2 regions of the Paenibacillus sp. FSL M7-0896 genome follow, and region 2 is predicted to be linked to the other one. Evidence: a T-box and tRNA genes for the amino acid it is inferred to sense, from the RefSeq annotation. Region 2 holds a T-box; the other holds one or more tRNA genes.
What was found. The T-box of region 2 lies ahead of lysS (lysine--tRNA ligase). A T-box ahead of a tRNA ligase gene usually reads a tRNA of that ligase, here a tRNA-Lys.
Positions count from the first base shown of each region.

Region 1 (3,419 bases), 1.2 Mb from region 2:
AAGGTCCAGCCGGAGCACGCCATCCTCCACAAGCTTGGCTATGGCCACGGAGGTAATGGCTTTGGTGATTGAAGCAATTCTATGAACGGTAGTCGGCAACAACGGCTCCGTCCGCTCTTTGCGGTAGGAGAGGGGGCCGATGGCGCCGTGCATGAACGTCTTGCCGTATCTGGATATACAATATGAGGCGGCTTGAATCTTTTTGTCATCGATCAGTTGCTGGAAGTGGGTATGCAATACCCCGATTCTTGTAGCGTCATAATTCACCTCTGCCGGTGAGCAGTCGGTAATGCCTGGAGTGTACAGCATAAAGGTATATGCCTCCTCGAAGGTTGTGGCGCTGAGCGAACCAGCTATGCCCAGGGAAATACGCCCAGGCTTCAGTATATCTTCCATATAGTGTTAGTTACAATGGGGAGTTTGGTTTATAACCAATTTCTCCGGCTCAAAAAGAGGGGTGAACAGGACAAATAGAGAAATAAAAGCATGATAAATATTTCACAGAACGGAAGGACAATGAATCACATCATGACAACAAAGCCGTTAACCAAAAGTATTACGTTCATGCAAGCCCTGGCCCTGGTGGTCGGGATGATTATTGGATCGGGGATTTTTTTGAAGCCCGGAATTGTATTGAATAATGCGGGTAGCCCATGGATGAGTATTCTGGCCTGGGGTGTTGGAGGGATCATTACCCTGGCTTCGGCGCTGAGTGTGGCGGAGATCGCGGCTGCCATTCCGAAGTCGGGAGGCCTATATACTTATTTAAGTGAATTGTACGGCGGAGTATTCGGTTATCTGCTCGGCTGGGTGCAGGCGGTGATCTCCTATCCGGCTTCTGTGGCGGCGCTGGCCATTGCCTTTGCTACCTATTCCGGTTACTTTCTGCCGTTGAATGCATGGCAGCAGAAGCTGCTTGCCGTGGGTATTCTGGGCTTCATTCTGTTGATGAATGTTATAGCGACGAAGTTCGGCGGGATTATTCAGACGGTGGCTACGGTTGGAAAGCTGATTCCGGTGGCGGGCATTGTGGGCGTCGGGCTGTTCTCGGATCTGGCTCCCGGCTTCGGAGGCATCGGTACAGCGGCTGCGGGTGCAGGCTTCGGGGCTGCGGTGCTCGGCACACTCTGGGCTTATGACGGCTGGATCAGCGTAACCAATATGGCGGGAGAGATCAAAGACCCGGCCAGGACGCTGCCCAAAGTCATTTCGATCGGTGTTATTTTTGTCATCGCCGTGTATGTATTGTTCAATATTGCGGTGTTCCAGGCGCTGCCCTATGACCAGATCGTGTCGTCCCCGACTCCGGGTGCCGATGCAGCAGAGGCGCTGTTCGGTAGCGGCGGCGGAGCCTTTATTACGGCAGGCATTATTGTCTCTGTGCTGGGTGCGCTGAACGGTTATCTCATGACCGCAGCACGGGTGCCGCAGGCGATGGGGGAGCGGGGACAGCTTCCGTTCTCCCGGGTGCTGAGCAGCATTCATCCGAAGTTCCAGACACCGGCGAATGCGCTTGTTTTTCAGAGTATACTGGCCGTGATCTATATCTTCTCCGGGACCTTCAATACGCTGACCGATCTGCTGGTGTTTGTCCTGTGGATCTTCTTCACGATGGGCGTGTTCGGCGTGTTCCTCCTGCGCAGGAAGCTGCCGCCTGTACAAGGCCGCTATCGCGTGCCACTCTATCCGTTCACCCCGATCCTTGGCGTAGCAGGGGGGCTCTATATTCTGGCCAGCACGATCATCAGTGATCCGCTGCGCTCGCTTATTGGGATTGGCATCACGCTTGCCGGACTCCCCGTGTATGTGGTGATGATGCGGAAGAATCGCGTGTAGACAGCTGTTCATAGCCAAGTGTGAGAAACTTTTAATAAAACAGTTGACAGCGCCCGTTCAAAAAAGTATACTATGAAAGTACTTTTGAGCGGACGCAGTCAGCTTAGAGATCATCGTCTAGAAGAATCATACATAGACACCATACGGACTCTTAGCTCAGTTGGTAGAGCAGTAGACTCTTAATCTATTTGTCCAGGGTTCGAGCCCCTGAGAGTCCATCCCTTAAGAAACGGCAGAAATGCCGTTTTTTTGCTGTACAGGAAATTATAATTCCTCCTGTTGTGGACAAGGTGAGTCTACATTTGTGGAAAAGAGCTCTTTGAATGATTCCTAGAGTGACTTGGTTGCTGAATGGGGCTGAAGGGTCGCCGGGAGAGCAGGAGTGTAACTAATTTCATCGGTAAAAGGCTGAATGCTATGCTAAAAACCGAGTACAAACGGCTGGTACAGCGGTATATAGGCCAAATGTATGTGGAAAACAGCATACATTGTGTTCACATGCAGGCGCATGGCTCAAATGTATGTGGAAAACAGCATACATTGTGTTCACATGCAGGCGCATGGCTCAAATGTATGTGGAAAACAGCATACATTGTGCTGGCATGCAGGCGCGTGGGCCAAATGAGGAGCACTATTGCATCTCATTCGGCTCAATCGCAGGCTAAATCAGCAAATCAGGTACACTAGTGCTAGTCCGTGGATAGCAAGCCCATCCGAACGCCGTTACATATGCTCCGCAAGCTGCACTTCGAAGCCGTCTGGGTCCAGAATATAGAAGAAGCGCAGGCTGGGATTCGGCGCGATAGGGCCGCGGGCTACCGGGATTCCTTCCTTAGCAAGTTCGGCCATAGCCTTGTCCAGCGATGCGACCTCGAAGCCTACAGAGACTCCGCACTCCGGCTTCAGCGGCGGGTCACTGCCCTCTATGAGTTCCAGCTTCGGCTGCCCCTCTATCCCCAGCATGACGATCTGCTTCCCTCTGCTCTCGAATCTGCGCTCCACAGGAAGCCCTAGAATCCGGTGATAGAAATCAAGGGAAGCCTCCAAATTGCGTACCCTGAGTGTAATCCAATTCATCGTGAGCTCCATCATGATCCATCCTTTGCTGTACAATTCAATTGCTGCTAAGATAAGCTATCCGCATATTTTAACATATTTGATCAGGAGGTTATAGTAATGAACAAGCCTCTATGCAGCTCATAGTGGAACCCGAAACCCCGGATATGATAAGCTCATGGAATCAGGGCAGCCCTGAACCAAGGAGGGAAAAGTTATGAGCAGCTTAATAGCAGGTGAGGTCTATTCCGGGTTTGAAGTTATACGCAAGGAGTACATACGGGAAATCGAATCCTCCGTATACACGCTGGAGCATCAGCAGAGCGGCGCACGGCTGCTCTATGTACAGAATCAGGATGACAATAAGGTATTCAGTGTCACGTTCCGGACTCCGCCTGCGGACAGCACGGGAGTGTTTCACATTCTGGAGCATTCGGTCCTCTGCGGCTCCGGCAAATTCCCGGTGAAGGAACCGTTCGTTGAGCTGCTGAAGGGCTCGATGAAGACGTTCCTGAACGCTTTTACCT
Region 1 covers NZ_CP150250.1:2,072,814-2,076,232, forward strand. Annotated here, with positions in the region: gene MKY12_RS08730 (serine hydrolase domain-containing protein) at 1-396, opposite strand, end outside; gene MKY12_RS08735 (amino acid permease) at 529-1,836, shown strand; tRNA gene MKY12_RS08740 (tRNA-Lys) at 1,982-2,054, shown strand; gene MKY12_RS08745 (VOC family protein) at 2,560-2,913, opposite strand; gene MKY12_RS08750 (insulinase family protein) at 3,110-3,419, shown strand, end outside.
Region 1: it has a tRNA-Lys gene. The T-box ahead of lysS (lysine--tRNA ligase) is inferred to sense a tRNA for this amino acid. The anticodon was not compared.

Region 2 (3,419 bases):
AGGTCTTGGCACGCTCCAGAACGACCTTCAGTGCCCGGTTGGATTCCGGATCAGGCTCGCCCTTCTTCGCCGCCACATAGATTTCTACCCCGAACTTGGCGTAGACCTTACTTGTATTCGCATCCTTGGACGCTTTCTTTTCCTTAATATTATTCCATTTACGACCCATATCGTTACCGCTCGCTTTCCAACATTTGATTAAAAACAGTCTTGTATATTATACCTCTGTTCGATCGATCCCGTAAAGGGCCGTCCACACTCCTTCACAAATCCAGCAGATTCAACATCTGCTCTGTGCCGGCTGCCTGGATTAGCCAAGGCAGACGCGGCCCCTCCTCTGCACCAAGCACCAGCTGATAGATGATGGTGAACAGTCTTTTTTGTTGGATGCGCATCGTCTTTTTGTCTTCATGATGGCAAATGGCGTAGATTTCGGTCATCAGCTGCGTCTCGTCCAGCTCCCTGCTCCGCAGCAGACTGCACAAGCTCCGCAGCCATCTCAGTTCCACTCCAGTAAGGGAGTGATAATATGCATAGTTGGGCGAAGCTTGGATCGTCACCAGCTTGTGCGGCATCCAGTTCCTGATCCAGTACTCCGCACGGTCCGCCACCCTCTGAAGCCGGAGTTCATCAATCTCCACATTATTTATGTTGAACATCTCCCGGAGCTTGTCCCTGTCGAAGTTAATTAAGGGAAGCAGACTGGCTACCTGGCCGAAGCTAACGTTGCTTCCAGCACTCACCGGGGAGTCGCTTCGCAGAGACAGCTCCAGCGCACCTGCAAGATCGCCCGTTAGCGTGCCTGCTCGTGCTCCCGCAGCATACCGCTCGAACTCCGCATAGTTGCGCAGCACATCCTCATCCAGCCCGATATGAAAGGCGGCATTCGGCTGGTATTTGGCGAACAGGAACAGAATGTTCTCCGGGGCGTAGACTCGGAGCAGATCATCTGGAGTGTAATTGTGCCCGGAGGAGCTAGACATTTTAGCGAAGCTACCTTTGATGCTGATGAATTCATATGGCTCATACACCGGCGGCGGATACCCGAAGATCTGCTCTGCGATTACTGCAGCCACATTATAGCTTCCTGTCTCTGACGAATGGTCCCGGCCGCCCGGCTCGAACACGACCTGTTCCTGCTGCCAGCGCATCGGCCAGTCGATTTTCCAGTGCAGCTTGATGTTGTCCGCCTGCGGAATATGTACGGTATCGCAATGACCACAGCCGCAGCGGTAAGCCACGGTCTCCGCCGTGTCGTTGTAATCCAGAATGGTAGTCGAGTCTTTGCCGCATTGCCCGCAATAGAGATGGATGGGATAGAATGCCGCCCGCTCATCCGCCGAACTCTCACCTGTCTTGAACGACATCAGGATATCGTATATCTCACCCCGTCGGCGCAGAGCGTGCAGGATCTGCGGATGATAACGGCCTGACTGGTATTCCCGGCTCTGATAAATGAACTCCGGCTCAATCTCAAATACCTGGAGCGCCTGCTCGAATTCCGACTCGAAATGTGCCGCATACGAAGCATGACAGCCATACGGACAAGGCACCTGCGAATAAGGCAGCCCAATATAATGAGCGAAGCCGGGATCTATATGGGCTGGAACTTTACGGAACCGGTCGAAGTCATCCCACGAGAAAATAAACCGCACCTCCTTCCCCGCCCGCCGCAGCGCCTTCGCCACAAATGCAGTCGTCACCACCTCGCGGAAATTCCCGATATGAATGGACCCGGACGGACTGATCCCAGATGCACATACATACGTCTGCCGCTGCGGATGCTCCGCGATTAACCGGTTTGCCATTTTTTCTGCCCAATGCATAATGAATCACCTCTACTGATAGTATGAATCTTACTTGGAGCCTGCTTGACTGCGCTCGGAGCTGCCCGCCTGTGAACGCAAAAAAGCTCCCGCCCTCAAGATCAATATCTTGAGGACGAGAGCTTGGATAAGCTTCGTGGTACCACCTCTGTTCACGGACAAGTTGCCTGATCCGCCTCTTCGGGTACGGCCATGACGCTTATACCCTATCTCTGTAACGGGAGAACCCGGCATACTATCCTTGGACACTTGTGCCCAATTCCCTATGCAGCTCGGAGACTTTTTTCAGATCAGGCGCTTCGCTGCTCCCTTTCACCACTCTGGAGCTCTCTGTGAACGCTGCCGCCTGCTTACTCTTCTCTTCATCGCTTGTTGCTGTAAGTTGTTATGTGCAATAATACTGCGGGAGGGAGAATGTGTCAATTACTAAATTTAAAATAACCTATAATAGCTGTCAGGGATTTCGCTTGAGCATCTGGAACCAAAGACAGAACTCCAGAAAATTCATCACTCTAAGCCCATGCCATACTTTTATTCGCTATTTTTGATAAAATCATAAGGAATACATGGCAAGCTCAGTTTTGTTAGTAACTTCTGCATTAGATGGGTCTCGTCTCTTCTTATCTGTGTCCTGAACAAAAAAGGAGGATTATTTATGAAAAAAAATCTATTCTTCACCTTCATTAGCTTTTTATTTCTTATTGCTTGTTCTTCTCAACAAAAATATTCTAACGTGAATGAAGCCATAATGTCCCTTGAAAAAAACATTACACAAATTGAATCACCTGACGACTACATTCTTGACGGTATTAAACCTGTTAGCTATAAACTGAGTAATGAGGAAATTATAAAAGTTTACGCTTTCGGATCGGAGGAGGAACGAAAAAGTGGAATAAAGCATTTTGAAGAAAGTATTCAGCTTCTTAGTTCCCACGCACCAATTGTCTACCAATCTGGAAAATATTTAGTTCTGTATTACCCTCTCGTCGATTCAAAAACTCGAACACCCAAGCTAAACGAAACAGAGTTTGGAGTAAAAATAGAAAAAGCTCTCAACAGTATGTAAAGGAATAGCAAAAAAATTGAAGTTTAGGGCTATGCGACTAATAGAATCGAATGTCCCGGCTCCTATGGCCCAATCGATCAGCTCTCTTTGGAGGAGGGTTATTTGTAGTTAGATGCATGCCTTATAACATTCTATTGATCTACAACTGCAAGCACACAGAACACAAGCCATCCGCAGCAAACAAATGGAATAACGTATCTTATTTCCCTCGTTTCTAATAGTTTCAGGTAAACAAGTGGAAAAACAGCAACTACTGGATCGGGATATACCACTATGGCGGAATATGCGAGAATTTAAGTGTTGTTTATCCAACTGCTGCCCCGGCACAGCCATACATATCATCAGCAAGTGGAGAAAATCCATCTATCCTCCGCCCTTAGCCTGGCGATCCCCGCAAAAAGGAGGATCGCCCCCCCGGCAATCCTCCCCACTAACCTACACCCAAACCTCATTCGCCGTCTCAATCACCAGCCGCAGCTTATCCCACTGCTCTTCTTCCGTTAAAATGTTGCCTTCCTCCGAGGAGG
Region 2 covers NZ_CP150250.1:3,244,673-3,248,091, reverse strand. Annotated here, with positions in the region: gene MKY12_RS13795 (YebC/PmpR family DNA-binding transcriptional regulator) at 1-169, opposite strand, end outside; gene lysS (lysine--tRNA ligase) at 264-1,826, opposite strand; T-box leader at 1,935-2,201, opposite strand; gene MKY12_RS13785 (hypothetical protein) at 2,482-2,892, shown strand; gene MKY12_RS13780 (5-methyltetrahydropteroyltriglutamate--homocysteine S-methyltransferase) at 3,328-3,419, opposite strand, start outside.